2 linked regions of the Cupriavidus metallidurans CH34 genome follow. The protein of the gene in region 1 binds, or shares a complex with, the protein of each later gene. Links are inferred from orthologs where the notes say so. Each region holds a gene or a part of one and is shown in the gene's direction. Other genes may lie near its edges.

The links. Proteins that work in one complex are often made in the same cells at the same time.
Region 2: the proteins of uvrB (region 1) and RMET_RS13215 are in contact, whole or in part, in a crystal structure (PDB 7EGT), measured with the Thermus thermophilus proteins. The link is inferred for Cupriavidus metallidurans CH34 from one-to-one orthologs. Residues at the interface, in WP_096411307.1 of Thermus thermophilus: Glu23, Leu25, Arg26, Asp27, Gly28, Glu29, Arg30, Phe31, Arg55, Glu326, Asp327, Phe328, Glu379, Ser382, Gln383, His398, Gly400, Arg401; in WP_096412145.1 of Thermus thermophilus: His654, Arg656, Phe657, Gln666, Asp668, Glu669, Lys680, Arg681, Leu682, Ser683, Lys685, Tyr686, Ala687.

The regions. Positions count from the first base shown.
Region 1 is NC_007973.1:1,106,441-1,113,527, forward strand. Bases 2,451-5,370 are described here. They hold uvrB (excinuclease ABC subunit UvrB), read left to right. Parts: upstream 2,451-2,823; coding sequence 2,824-4,917; downstream 4,918-5,370. Other genes in these bases: RMET_RS05120 (amino acid aminotransferase), read right to left, coding at 2,451-2,626; RMET_RS05130 (hypothetical protein), read left to right, coding at 5,012-5,233; RMET_RS05135 (hypothetical protein), read left to right, coding at 5,284-5,370. Outside these bases: RMET_RS05115 (polyhydroxyalkanoate depolymerase), read right to left, coding at 1-1,177; more of RMET_RS05120, read right to left, coding at 1,430-2,450; more of RMET_RS05135, read left to right, coding at 5,371-5,523; RMET_RS05140 (low molecular weight protein-tyrosine-phosphatase), read left to right, coding at 5,573-6,052; RMET_RS05145 (site-specific recombinase), read left to right, coding at 6,052-7,087. UniProt on the Escherichia coli protein: The UvrABC repair system catalyzes the recognition and processing of DNA lesions. A damage recognition complex composed of 2 UvrA and 2 UvrB subunits scans DNA for abnormalities.
Region 2 is NC_007973.1:2,859,682-2,866,706, reverse strand. The notes cover bases 1,939-4,955. They hold RMET_RS13215 (UvrD-helicase domain-containing protein), read left to right. Parts: upstream 1,939-2,273; coding sequence 2,274-4,637; downstream 4,638-4,955. Other genes in these bases: RMET_RS13210 (BPSS1780 family membrane protein), read right to left, coding at 4,689-4,955; RMET_RS13220 (valine--tRNA ligase), read right to left, coding at 1,939-2,055. Also shown: more of RMET_RS13220, read right to left, coding at 1-1,938; more of RMET_RS13210, read right to left, coding at 4,956-5,492; RMET_RS13205 (homoserine kinase), read right to left, coding at 5,499-6,485; RMET_RS13200 (DUF2782 domain-containing protein), read right to left, coding at 6,655-7,025. UniProt on the Escherichia coli protein: A helicase with DNA-dependent ATPase activity. Unwinds DNA duplexes with 3'-5' polarity. Translocates on single-stranded DNA with 3'-5' polarity. Initiates unwinding more efficiently from a nicked substrate than double-stranded DNA.

The DNA.
Region 1 (7,087 bases):
AGAAAATCCCGTAGTGGCCGCATTTCTCGGCGGTCAGGTGTTGCTTGCGGGTTTTCGCGATACCGGTGCACAAGTCGTGCGCGGCAGCGGTCTGGCCGGCGCCCGAAATATCGTCGAGCTCGCCTTCGATCGTCAGCAGGGCAGTGCTCTTGATGTCCTGCGGACGCACGGGCTCGCCGTCGACGACCCACGTGCCATTGGCCAGGCGGAATTCCTGGAACACCGTGCGAATCGTCTCAAGGTAGTACTCGGCCGCCATGTCGAGCACGGCGTTGTACTCGTCATAGAACTTGACGTGCGCCTCGGCGTCGTCGGACCCGCCCTGGACCAGGCTCAGGTAGTAGTCATAGTGCGATGACACATGGCGGTCCGGGTTCATCGCCACGAAGCCAGCGTGCTGCAGGAAGCCTGGATAGACGCGGCGGCCGTGGCCCGGGTAGTTGGCCGGCACCGTGTAGATGACGTTGTTCTCGAACCACTCGTAGGACTTGTTGGTGGCGAGCGAGTTGACCGCCGTTGCGCTCTTTCGCGCATCGATCGGGCCACCCATCATCGTCATGGTGCGCGGGGTCTTCTCACCTGCCGACGCCATCAGCGAGATCGCGGCGAGCACCGGCACAGTCGGCTGGCACACGGAGATCACATTCAGGTTCTCCGCGCCAATGTGACGGATGAACTCCTGGATGTAACGGATGTAGTCGGACAGATGGAACTCACCATGCTCCACCGGCACCATGCGGGCGTCCACCCAGTCGGTCACATAGACTTTGTGGTCCTGCAGCAAAGTACGCACGGTATCGCGCAGCAGCGTGGAGTGGTGACCGGACAGCGGCGCGCAGACCAGCACGACCGGCTCGTCCTTGAGCAGCTTGATGGTGTCCGGATCGTCCGCATAGCGCTTGAAGCGCACCAGCTTGCAGAACGGCTTGTCCAGGATGGTTTGTTCGACGATCGGAATGTCGCGGCCATTCGAACGGACGGATTTGATGTTGAATTCCGGCTTTTCGTAGGCTTTTCCCAATCGGTACAGCAGTTCGTAGCCTGCTGCCAGCCGAGGGGCGCCGGGGACCAGTGAAAGGGGGCTGAGGGGGTTCGTAAATGTCTTTGCAGTCGCTTGGGCCCACGCGGTAAGCGGGTTCAGCATCGTGCGCTGGAATTCATGCAGTTGATAAAGCATGGGGGTACCTGTCTAGCCTTTCTTGTCGCCAACGGATGTCGTGCAACCGATTATGCACGGAATAGAACGATCGTGCTTTGCAGCATAAACCTCATCGTTGTACCTGCAAGTGGGGAAGACAATAGGGCATTTGCCTATATTCCAGATGACATTTCCGAGCGGCCAAAGAAAAAGGCGACCGGAGTGGCCTCCAGGTCGCCTTTCGCTGCCGGATGCCACATTTTGGTGCGGCACCCGTTCGATGTTGCCGGTTTAGTAGACGGCGGCGATCGCGTTCACCACGGCGTCGATGTTGCGGCTGTTCAACGCTGCCACGCAGATGCGGCCCGTGCCCACGGCGTAGATGCCGTGTTCGGTGCGCAGGCGGTCAACCTGGGCCGAGGTCAGGCCCGAGTACGAGAACATGCCGCGCTGGGCCTTCACGAACGAGAAGTCGCCCGGCACGCCCTTGGCGGCCAGCTTGTCGACCAGCGCATGGCGCATCAGCTTGATGCGGTCGCGCATTTCGGCCAGTTCCTGCTCCCACATGGCGCGCAGTTCCGGGCTGTTCAGCACGGTGGCCACCACAGTGCCGCCGTGGGTCGGCGGGTTCGAGTAGTTCGTGCGGATGACGCGCTTGATCTGCGACATCACGCGCTGGGCTTCTTCCTTGCCCGTGGTCACGATCGACAGGGCGCCAACGCGCTCGCCGTACAGCGAGAAGCTCTTCGAGAACGAGCTGGAAACGAAGAACGGCAGGCCCGACTCCGCGAACAGGCGCACAGCGGCGCCGTCCGGCTCGATACCCTCGGCAAAGCCTTGGTAGGCCATGTCCAGGAACGGGATCAGGTTACGTTCCTTGACCAGTTCCACGACCTGCTTCCACTGGGCTTCGTCCAGGTCCACGCCGGTCGGGTTGTGGCAGCAGGCGTGCAGCACGACGATCGTGTTGGCCGGGTACGACTTCAGCGATTCCACCATGCCGGCGAAGTTCAGGCCGTGGCTGGCAGCGTCGTAGTAGGCGTAGTTGACCACAGGGAAGCCGGCAGCTTCGAACAGCGCGCGGTGGTTTTCCCAGCTCGGATCGCTGATCGCGACCGACGCGTTCGGGTACAGGCGCTTCAGGAAGTCGGCGCCGATCTTCAGGGCGCCAGTGCCGCCGAGTGCCTGAGCCGTCACCACGCGGCCTTCGGTGATCAGGGGCGATTCCTTGCCGAACAGCAAGGTTTGCACGGCCTGGTCATAGGCGGCGATGCCTTCGATCGGCAGGTAGCCGCGCGGCGTGGCGGTCGTCAGGCGGGCCTTTTCGGCCTCCTGCACGGCGCGCAGCAGCGGAATTTTCCCTTCGTCGGTGAAGTACACGCCAACGCCCAGGTTCACCTTGGTGGCGCGGGTATCGGCATTGAACGCTTCATTCAGGCCCAGGATCGGGTCGCGCGGGGCCATCTCGACGGCAGAAAACAAACTCATTTGGGATCTCGTGGTCAGCTGTGTAACAAAACGGAGGGCGTAGAATCGCTTCGACTGCGCAGTGGCTGCAGCGGAACCTGGAACACACTCCTGACAGAACCTGACAGCAGCGTCGGGCAGACTGTGCTTGAACCAAGCCGCGCAACCCCAAGATTCTAGCGTATCCGCCAGTTTTCCTCAGGTATTTCCCTACGTTTATGACGAACCTTGCTGAAGCCGCCCCCGCCCTGGATGAAGACAAATTCGTCACGTTTCCGGGGTCTCCATTCCAGCTTTATCAGCCGTATTCGCCGGCGGGCGACCAGCCGGAGGCGATCCGCCAACTGGTGGAGGGCGTGGAGGACGGCCTGTCGTACCAGACGCTGCTGGGCGTGACCGGCTCCGGCAAGACCTTCACGATGGCCAACGTGATCGCCCGGATGGGCCGGCCGGCCATTGTCTTCGCGCCAAACAAGACGCTGGCGGCACAGCTGTATTCCGAGTTCCGGGAGTTCTTCCCGCGCAATGCGGTCGAGTATTTCGTCAGCTACTACGACTACTACCAGCCCGAAGCCTACGTGCCGCAGCGCGACCTGTTCATCGAAAAGGACTCGTCGATCAACGAGCATATCGAGCAGATGCGGCTGTCGGCGACCAAGAGCCTGCTGGAGCGGCGCGACACGATCATCGTCGCCACGGTGTCGGCGATCTACGGTATCGGCAATCCGAGCGAATACCACCAGATGATCCTGACGCTGCGTACTGGCGACAAGATCAGCCAGCGCGATGTCATCGCCCGCCTGATCGCGATGCAGTACACGCGCAACGAGACCGACTTCCAGCGCGGCACGTTCCGCGTGCGCGGCGACACGCTCGACATCTTTCCGGCCGAGCACGCCGAGATGGCGGTGCGCGTCGAACTGTTCGACGACGAGGTGGATTCGCTGCAGTTCTTCGATCCGCTGACCGGCCGCGTGCGCCAGAAGATTCCGCGTTTCACGGTCTATCCCTCGAGCCACTACGTGACGCCGCGCGAAACGGTGCTGCGCGCGATCGAGGACATCAAGGTGGAGCTGCGCGAGCGGCTGGATTTCTTCTACAAGGAGAACCGCCTCGTAGAGGCGCAGCGGCTCGAGCAGCGTACGCGGTTCGATCTGGAGATGCTCACCGAACTGGGCTTCTGCAAGGGCATCGAGAACTATTCGCGCCATCTGTCGGGCGCGAAGCCGGGCGAGCCGCCGCCGACGCTGGTTGACTATCTGCCGCCAGACGCGCTGATGTTCCTGGACGAGTCCCACGTGCTGATCGGCCAGTTAAACGGCATGTACAACGGCGACCGCGCGCGCAAGACCACGCTGGTCGAGTACGGCTTCCGCTTGCCCTCGGCGCTGGACAACCGACCGCTCAAGTTCGACGAGTACGAGCGCAAGATGCGCCAGGCGGTGTTCGTGACAGCCACTCCGGCGAACTACGAGAAGGAGCACGCGGGGCAGGTGGTCGAGCAGGTGGTGCGGCCGACGGGCCTGGTCGATCCGGTGATCGAGGTGCGGCCCGCCACGACGCAGGTGGACGACCTGCTTGGGGAGATTCATCAGCGGGTCAAGGTCAATGAGCGTGTACTGGTAACGACGCTGACCAAGCGCATGGCGGAGCAACTGACCGAATTCCTTTCGGAAAACGGCGTGAAGGTCCGCTACCTGCATTCGGACATCGATACCGTCGAGCGCGTGGAAATCATTCGCGACCTGCGGCTTGGCACGTTCGACGTGCTCGTGGGTATCAACCTGCTGCGCGAGGGGCTCGACATCCCCGAGGTGTCGCTGGTGGCGATCCTCGATGCGGACAAGGAGGGCTTCCTGCGCGCCGAGCGTTCTCTGATCCAGACCATCGGGCGCGCCGCGCGTAACGTCAATGGCACGGCCATCCTGTACGGCGATCGTATGACCGACTCGATGAAGGTGGCGATCCGGGAAACCGAGCGTCGCCGCGAGAAGCAGATGGCCTTCAACGAAGCCAACGGCATCACGCCGCGAGGCGTGGTCAAGCGCATCAAGGACATCATCGACGGGGTCTACAACGCCGACGACGTCAAGGCCGAACTGACGGCCGCCGCCGAGCGGGCCAGGTACGAGGACATGAGCGAAAAGCAGGTGGCCAAGGAGATCAAGCGCCTGGAGAAGCAGATGCTCGACCACGCCAAGAACCTGGAGTTCGAAAAGGCGGCCCAGGTGCGCGATCAACTCGCGAAGCTGCGGTCGCAGGTGTTCGGGGCTGGGGCCGAAGGCGATCATCTCCTGCCGCCGTCCGCGTAAGAGGTCGATCGGGGATCACCCCGAGCCACGGCGTATCGCCGGCATCCTATAGTGGTTGGGGCGGAGACGCCGGATCACGGACAAGGAGCACACCATGGTGAGTCAGTTCGAATATGGTGGTTATGCGGTAGTGGCCCGTGCAGTCCCGCACGCGGGCGGTGGGTTTGCCGGGGTATTGACGATTGCCGACGCGTTCGGCGAGCCTGGCGGCCCGACTTTCGAGACGGAAACCGGCACGGCGCATTCGCCCGAGGCTGCGCTTGCCCTGGCGGAAGCCGAAGCCATGCGTACGATCGACGCCGGTGAAGTGAACTGACGGGCCGGCAAGGCGAAGCATCCGGAAGCGCAGGTCGCAGGAGACAGGCAATGGCCTATAGCAGTGAGTGGAAGAAGAGGGTTTTCGAGACGCACGAGATTCAGGTGCTGGTGAAACCCCGTTCACCGATCGCATGGGAATACACGGTGCGGGTGTGCCGCAAGGGCACGAATATCCGCGCTGCCAGCACGATGGTGGAAACAGCGCCACCCTCCGAGCGGTACGGAACGCCCGAAGAAGCCGAGGCGGCCGGATTCGCACGTGGCAAGGCGATCGCCGAGCAACTCTGACCGGGCGAAGTCGTTTCGGCGTCAGTCGGCAGGCGGTAGAATCGCGCCGATGAAAAAGTACGCCATTTTGATGTGTTGCATGGGCAATATCTGCCGTTCCCCGACGGCGGAGGGTGTCCTGCGCGCCAAGCTCGAGGCCGCCGGCCTTGCCGATCTGGTCGAACTCGATTCGGCCGGCACGCATGACTATCACGTGGGCAGGGCGCCCGACGCGCGCAGCCAGCGCCATGCGCTGCGACGCGGCTACGACTTGTCCGCACTGCGTGCCCGGCAGGTGGTCGTGGCGGACTTCAGCCGCTTCGACCTGGTGCTTGCGATGGACCAGGCCAACCTTTCGGCGCTGCACGCGCTCCATGCCGATGCCGGCGCCGACAAGCTGCGCCTGCTGATGAGCTTTGCCACGCAGCACAACGCCGAGGAAGTGCCCGACCCGTACTACGGCGAGGGCGATGGTTTCGAGCGCGTGCTGGACTATATCGAGGATGCCTGTGACGGCGTGATCGAGATGTTGCGGAAGCGGCTGACCTGATGCTGCGTTCCCTGTTTCGAAAGTGGCGCGAGTCACGCAATGCCAGCCTGCAGCTGGATGCCATCCTGGCCGCGGCCGACCCCGATGCGCTGCTCGCCGACCGAAATCAATGGCTGATCGAACTCGCCTACTGGCTGCGCCGGGACGGCAATCTCGATGCCGGCGCGGAGGCGGGCGGGGCCGGCAGCCGCAGTTTCCCGGTCCATGTTCGCCTGCGTTACCTGCTACAGGTGCTGGCCCGGCATCCCGACTGGGCCGACAGCTTCGCCCGCACGGTCCGCTCGATCGTGCGCGACAACGATCCGACCTCGCTGTTCTGCGATACCGGCGTGGCCTCCCACCCGGGGATCTGGAGCGAGATGGCAGACCGGCTCCAGGCGCGCTTCCTGCCGCCGCCTCCGAATCGCAGCGATATGGCAGGTCTGTTCGCGCTGCTGTTTGTCGATGAGAACGACGCTGACTGGGTAGAGGCACTCGACGACGAACTGGTCGAGCGGTTTGCCCAGGCGCTGCTGGTGGGCGCCGAGGATGGTGCGGATGGTGGTGCGGAAGAAGGCGATGGCGTCAAGCGCCTGCGCAAGGCGCGCGAGGCGACGCTGACGGCCAGCATCCAGGTTCTGGTGAGCCAGGTGAGGGCGACGGGGCTGAGTCAGGCGATCCGCAGCCGCCTGCGCGGGCGCGTGGACGAGACACCGTTCTTCCGCCTGGACCGCGCCGTCGCGGCATTGTGCGAGGACGGACTGGCGCACGATGATGGTGCATTCGTCCATCGGCTCAATTACTTCCGCGGCCTGCTCGACGGTTGCCACGCAGCCGCGCGCCAGGTCTACGAGGATCTCGAGGAAAACGGTGTCTCCGTAGAAGTGGTGTTCCAGATCGAGCGGATGAAGGCTCGCCTGGCACGTATCGATCTGCTCCTCACCGCATGGGTTGATCCCTCGCACCATGGGCGGCACGCGCACCTGATTGCCGAGTTGATCCGGTCGACGCAGGCGCGGCGCAGCGTCGGGCATCTGATGAGTTCGTCGTTCGCGC
Region 2 (7,025 bases), 1.8 Mb from region 1 along the record:
CTGCAGCAGCGATACGATCCAGCGGTCGGCCTGCGAGAAGTGCAGGTAGCCGTCCGGGCCGCAATCGTTGTTGCACGGGCCCATGCCGCAGTCATGGCCCTCGGTGTTCATCAGCACGAAACGCGTGGCGTTCCAGAGCTTGTTGCAGAAGTTGCGATAGCCCTCGCAACGGCCGGTGTCGAAGTTGATGTTGCGACCCAGCGTGGCCAGCGACGCAAACGTGAAGCGCAGCGCGTCGGCGCCGAATGCGGGAATGCCGTCCGGGAATTCCTTCTTCGTCTTCGATTCGATCTTCGGCGCATCCTTCGGACGACGCAGGCCGGTGGTGCGCTTCTTGAGCAGCGGTTCGAGCGCGATACCGTCGATCAGGTCCACCGGATCGAGCGTGTTGCCCTCGGACTTGCTCATCTTCTTGCCTTCGGAGTCCCGCACCAGGCCGTGCACGTACACGGTGTGGAACGGCACCTTGCCGGTGAAGTGCTTGGTCATCATGACCATGCGCGCCACCCAGAAGAAGATGATGTCGTAGCCGGTCACGAGCACCGACGACGGCAGGAAGTGCTGGATCTCGGGCGTGTTCTCGGGCCAGCCCAGCGACGAGAACGGAACCAGCGCGGACGAGAACCACGTGTCGAGCACGTCTTCCTCGCGGCGCAGCGCGCCGGTGCTGCCGGCGGCCTGGGCCTTCGCGCGTGCCTCCTCTTCGGTGCGCGCCACGAAACAGTTGCCGGCATCGTCGTACCAGGCGGGAATCTGGTGGCCCCACCAGAGCTGGCGGCTGATACACCAGTCCTGGATGTTCGACAGCCACTGGTTGTACGTGCTGATCCAGTTTTCCGGCACGAGCTTGATCTCGCCGCTCTGCACGGCCTCGAGCGCGACTTCGGCGATCGAGCGACCCGGGTTGAATGTGCCTTCCGGGGCCGGCTTGCTCATGGCCACGAACCACTGGTCCGTCAGCATCGGTTCGATCACGCTGCTGGTGCGCTCGCTGCGCGGCACCATCAGCTTGTGCTTCTTGACCTCGCCCAGCAGGCCCTGCGCCTCAAGGTCTGCCACCATCTTCTTGCGCGCGTCGAAGCGATCCATGCCGGCGTAGGCGGCCGGCGCATCGGCGACGATCTTCGCGTCGAGCGTCAGGATCGACAGTTGCGGCAGGTTGTGGCGCTGACCCACGGCGTAGTCGTTGAAGTCGTGGCCCGGGGTCACCTTGACCACACCGGTGCCGAACTCGCGGTCCACGTATTCGTCGGCGATGACCGGGATCTTGCGATCGGTCAGCGGCAGATGTACGAATTTGCCGATCAGGTGGGCGTAGCGCTCATCCTCTGGGTGCACCATCACCGCCGTGTCGCCGAGCATCGTCTCGGGACGGGTGGTAGCCACGGTCAGGTGGGTCAAGCCGCGTACGGTGTCCGGCTCGGCCAGCGGGTAATGGATGTGCCACAGCGAACCGTCTTCCTCGACGCTGTCGACTTCCAGGTCGGACACGGCAGTGCCAAGCACCGGATCCCAGTTCACCAGCCGCTTGCCACGGTAGATCAGGCCTTGCTCATGCAGGCGGACGAACACCTCGGTCACGGCCTTCGACATCTCGGGCGACATCGTGAAGTACTCGCGCGTCCAGTCGATCGACGCGCCCATGCGGCGCACCTGGCGCGTGATCGTCGAGCCCGATTCTTCCTTCCACTCCCAGACCTTCTCGGTGAACTTGGCGCGGCCCAGGTCGTGGCGCGATACACCTTGCGCCTCGAGCTGGCGTTCCACGACGATCTGCGTGGCGATGCCGGCGTGGTCGGTGCCCGGCACCCACAGCGTGTTGGCGCCGCGCATACGTGCATGGCGGGTCAGGCCGTCCATGATTGTCTGGTTGAACGCATGGCCCATGTGCAGCGTGCCGGTCACATTGGGCGGCGGCAGCTGGATGGCGAAATCGGGGCGATTGGCGTCGAACGTGGGCTGGGCAATGCCGCGCCGCTCCCATTCTGGGCCCCATTTCGCCTCGATGGCGGCGGGTTCGAAGCTCTTGGCTAGGGACTGGTCTTCTGCGGTCATGCTGGGATGTCGAGGTGTGCGGGTCAGGGCTCTGGCCGGCAGGCGGATCGGCGCGCCGCGGCATTGGGCCGGGAAAACATCAAATTATAGGGGAGGCGGGGTCCCGGTGCGCATTTCGGCGCCGGAAGGTGGTCCGGGCGAGTGGATGCTGTCGTTGCTGCCAGGACGCGACGGGGGCCATCGGTATAATTGCGGCCTATCCTTCCGGCCCCGCTCCGATGTCCAGTCTGCTCGCCAATCTCAACGCTGAACAACTCGCCGCCGTCACATTACCTGACGAGCCGGCCCTGATCCTGGCCGGTGCGGGCAGTGGCAAGACCCGTGTGCTGACCACGCGGATCGCGTGGCTGATCCAGAACGGCCGTGTGTCCCCGGCCGGCATCCTGGCGGTGACCTTCACGAACAAGGCCGCCAAGGAGATGCAGACCCGGCTGTCGTCGATGTTGCCGATCAACACCCGGGGCATGTGGATCGGCACGTTCCATGGCCTCTGCAACCGGATGCTGCGTGCGCATTTCCGTGACGCCGGCTTGCCCCAGACATTTGCCATCCTGGACTCCCAGGACCAGCTTTCGGCGATCAAGCGGCTGCTCAAGGGGCTGAATGTCGACGACGAAAAGTACCCACCCAAGAATCTCCAGTACTTCATCAACAACGCCAAGGAGCAGGGCCTGCGCCCGGCCGACGTCGAAGCCAATGACGATTTCAATCGTCGCTTCGTCGACCTGTACGCGGCCTACGACGAGCAGTGCCAGCGCGAGGGCGTGGTCGACTTCGCCGAACTGTTGCTGCGCTGCTACGAACTGCTGCGTTACAACGACGCGATCCGCCAGCACTACCAGCACCGTTTCCGCCATGTGCTCGTCGACGAGTTCCAGGACACCAACGTGCTGCAGTACCAGTGGCTCAAGCTGCTTGCCGGCTACGGCTCGGGCAATGCCGCGGCAGTGTTCGCCGTGGGCGACGATGACCAGAGCATCTACGCGTTCCGTGGCGCCAACGTCGGCAATATGCGCGACTTCGAGCAGGAATTCCGCGTTCGCCACCTGATCAAGCTCGAGCAGAACTACCGCTCGCACGGGCATATTCTCGATTCGGCCAACCACCTGATCTCGCACAATGCGCGCCGACTGGGCAAGAACCTGCGCACCGACGCCGGGCACGGCGAGCCGGTGCGCGTGTTCCAGGCAGGTTCGGACGGCCAGGAAGCCTCGTGGATCGTCGAGGAAATCCGCGACCAGATCGCGCAGGGCATGTCGCGCTCGGAGATCGCGATCCTCTATCGCAGCAATGCGCAGTCGCGGGTCATCGAACACGCGCTGTTCTCGTCGGGTATCCCGTACCGGGTGTACGGCGGCCTGCGCTTCTTCGAGCGCGCCGAAGTGAAGCACGCGCTGGCCTACCTGCAGTTGATCGAGAACCCTCGCAATGACGCCGCATTCGGGCGGGTGGTCAATTTCCCCACGCGCGGCATCGGCGCGAAGTCGCTCGAAGTGCTGCAGGACGCAGCGCGGCAGTACAACTGTTCACTGGCCGAAGCCGTGGCCTACGTGCCTGGCAAGGCCGGCAGCTCGTTGGGCGCCTTTATCCGGCTGATCGAGCAGATGCGTGCCGAGACCAGCCGGATGACGCTGGCGCAAACGGTCGAGTACGTGACCAACACCAGCGGCCTGATGACGCATTACCAGACCGAGAAGGAAGGCCAGGACCGCATCGAGAACTTGCAGGAACTGGTGACGGCCGCGCAGGCATTCGTGGTCGAGGAAGGCTACGGGCTCGAGGCGCTGGGCCGCATGCTGCCGGCGAACCGCGATGCCATGCCGGCGCTGGCGCAGGGCGAACAGGACCAGCAGGTGCTGGACCCCGAACAGTTGCCGGTGGTGATGACGCCGCTGGTGGCGTTCCTGACCCATGCATCACTGGAGGCGGGGGACAACCAGGCGCAGGCCGGCCAGGATGCGGTGCAAATGATGACCGTGCACGCGGCCAAGGGGCTCGAGTTCAATGTGGTGTTTATCACCGGGCTCGAGGAAGGCCTGTTCCCGCACGAGAACAGCGCGATGGAAGCCGACGGTCTGGAGGAAGAACGCCGCCTGATGTATGTGGCCATCACGCGCGCGCGGGCACGGCTCTATCTGTCGTTCGCCCAAAGCCGCGTGCTGCACGGCCAGATGCGCTATCACGTGCGGTCGCGCTTCTTCGAGGAGCTTCCCGAGGCTTCGCTGAAGTGGATCACTCCGCAGGGCCAGGCCTATGGTGCCTATGGCTCAGGTAGCGGACGCCAGTCATCTGAGCGCGAAAGCGCTTGGGGCCGTGACTGGTTCAAGCGTGCCGAGGACGTGCCCTATACCGGCGTCAAGCCGACCGGCGGCATGGACACCGGCAAGAACTACGCCGAAGAGAAGCGCGCCGCGGCCACTGGATTCCGCGTGGGCCAGAGCGTGTTCCACAACAAGTTCGGGGAAGGCAAGATCAAGGCGCTGGAAGGCGAGGGCGCCGATGCGCGCGCGAACATCGACTTCAAGCGTCACGGCACCAAGTGGCTGGCGCTGTCGGTGGCGAAGCTGGACGCGATTGATTGAGGAGGGGATTTTCTCCCCACTTCCGCATATGGAAGCGGGGAGAAAAGAGGGTCAGGACTGCGCTACGCTATCGTTTGCCGTCTCACCCGGCGGCGCGATGTTGAAGCAGCCGCGGTACGTCGCGTAGAACGAGCAGTAGAGGATCGCCAGCATCAGCAGCGAGTACGGCGTGATCAGGAACGACAGTACGGTATCCGCGCCGATCGAGGCGAACACTGCCTCGAGGAACAGTGGCACCACCACCAGCAGCAGCGCGAACAGCAGGGCGTAGGTGAAGAACGCGCCACGGTTGCGCCAGCAGGCGGTCCAGCTGAAGAACAGCGCCTTGACGGGCGGCACGCCATGCCAGGCGGCAAGCATCGGCGCGAACCAGAACATCATTGCCACCGGCGTGTACAGCAGCGCGCCGATCAGCAGCGCGTAATACAGTTGCCGTACCGCTTCGCCGGAGGGCTCCTCGCCCTTGAGCACCATCGGCGCCAGTGCACTGATGTCGACCACGGCCGTGGCGATGAAGCTCAGCGCGAACACCAGCACCGCGTAGATACCACCCAGCACAAGCAGGTTGCGGGTGGCCTGTTTCCCGTTCGTGCGGAAGCCCGACAGCAATACCGTGGGCAACACGCGCTTGTTCTGGATGACGTCGCGGCAGGCGGTCATCACGCCCACGGACAGGCCCGGGGTGAACACCAGCAGCGCGATGATGCCGAACAGCGGCACGAAGATCGCCAATTGCGCGGCAATCAGATAGATGAACAACAGCATCAGGAATGCCAGCGGGTTCTTGCGGAACAGCCAGATGCCCTGGCGGAACCAGACGTAGCCTTCCTTGGCGGAAACTTCCAGTAGTTGCATGGCGAATCAGATCCAGGGGAGCGCTGCGGCGTCGTCGATGCGGCGGCGCAGGATGCGTTCGAAGTGGGTCGGATCGTGCGGCTGGAGCATATCGGCCTCGCGCGGCAGGTAGAAATCCCACAGGCGCGATACCCAGAAGCGCAGTGCGCCAGCGCGCAGCATATCTTGCCAGTGCGCCGCCTCCACTGCCGTCAGGGGCCTGACCGCATGATAAGCCCGCAGCATGGCCTGCGCACGTTCCATGTCGATGGTGCCGGTCGCGAGGTCGATGCACCAGTCGTTGACGGTGACGGCCAGGTCGAACAGCCATTTGTCGTCGCCGGCAAAGTAGAAATCGAAGAAGCCGCCGAGCCGGTGGTTGCCGGCGCTGTCAGTGTCGAACAGCGCGTTGTCGCGGAACAGGTCGCAGTGGCAAGGGCCACCCTGCAGCGCGGCGTAGTCACCGCTGCCGAAAAACGCGGTCTGGTGCGCGATTTCCTCGGTCAGCAGCTTGCGCTGCGCGGCATCGAGGAAAGGTGTGATTTCCGGGGTGGTTTGCTGCCACCATGCCAGGCTGCGCAGATTCGGCTGCTTGCGTGGATAGTCCTGGCCGGCGATATGCATGCGCGCCAGCATTGCACCGACTTCGGCGCAATGGTCGGGCTGCGGCGCAAGTTGCGAGGCGCCGGGCAGGCGCGTGACGATGGTCGCCGGCTTGCCCTTCAGTTCGCGCAGGATCTCGCCGTCGCGGGCTGGCATCGGCGCCGGCACGCAGATGCCGTGTCGTGCCAGATGGTCCATCAGGTGCAGGTAATACGGCAGCTGGTCGAATTGCAGCCGTTCAAAGATCGTCAGTACGTACTCACGTGTGACGCCATCCTGCTCCATGGTCAGGAAAAAGTTGCTGTTCTCGATGCCCGAGGCAATGCCGCGCAGCGCGCGCACTTCGCCAAGGTCATAGTCAAGCAGCCAGCGGGCGATCTCGTCCTGCGAGACCGTGGTGAAAACGGCCATACTGTTCTGTTGGTGCAATTCGGGACGCGACGAACCGAGGGCGGATGGCAATGGCGGTTCGCCGCCGCGGCATCACTGCCGGAGGGCCGGCGCGACCTTCGCCAGGCGCGGGCGCCCGGCGAGGATCGTGGGTAAAAAGACAATCAGGATAACGGGAAAGGCTGCCGTATCAGAACTTCAGGTTCACGGACGGCACGCGGTTCACGTCATGGTCACGAATCTTGGGCGAGCTGTCTTCGGGCTTGCTCATTTCGTACTTGGTGCCGAAACCGGACTGAACCTGGATATCGGTGGCCCGACCCTTGTTGCGGTACTCGGTCACCTGCGTGCCATCGCGCTCGCGCAGCACGAAGCTCGGCTCGCGCGGTTTGTTGATCTCGCTCTTCGCGGCAGGGGCGATCGGTTGGTTGTTGATTTCGTTCAGTTCCTGCTGGGTCAGCGCATTGCTTTCCGCGTTGTCCTGGGCCACGGCATGGGTGGTCACAGTCAGTGCAAGCGCGGCTGCGGCAAGCGCAAGAAGGTAGCCATGACGGCCAATGG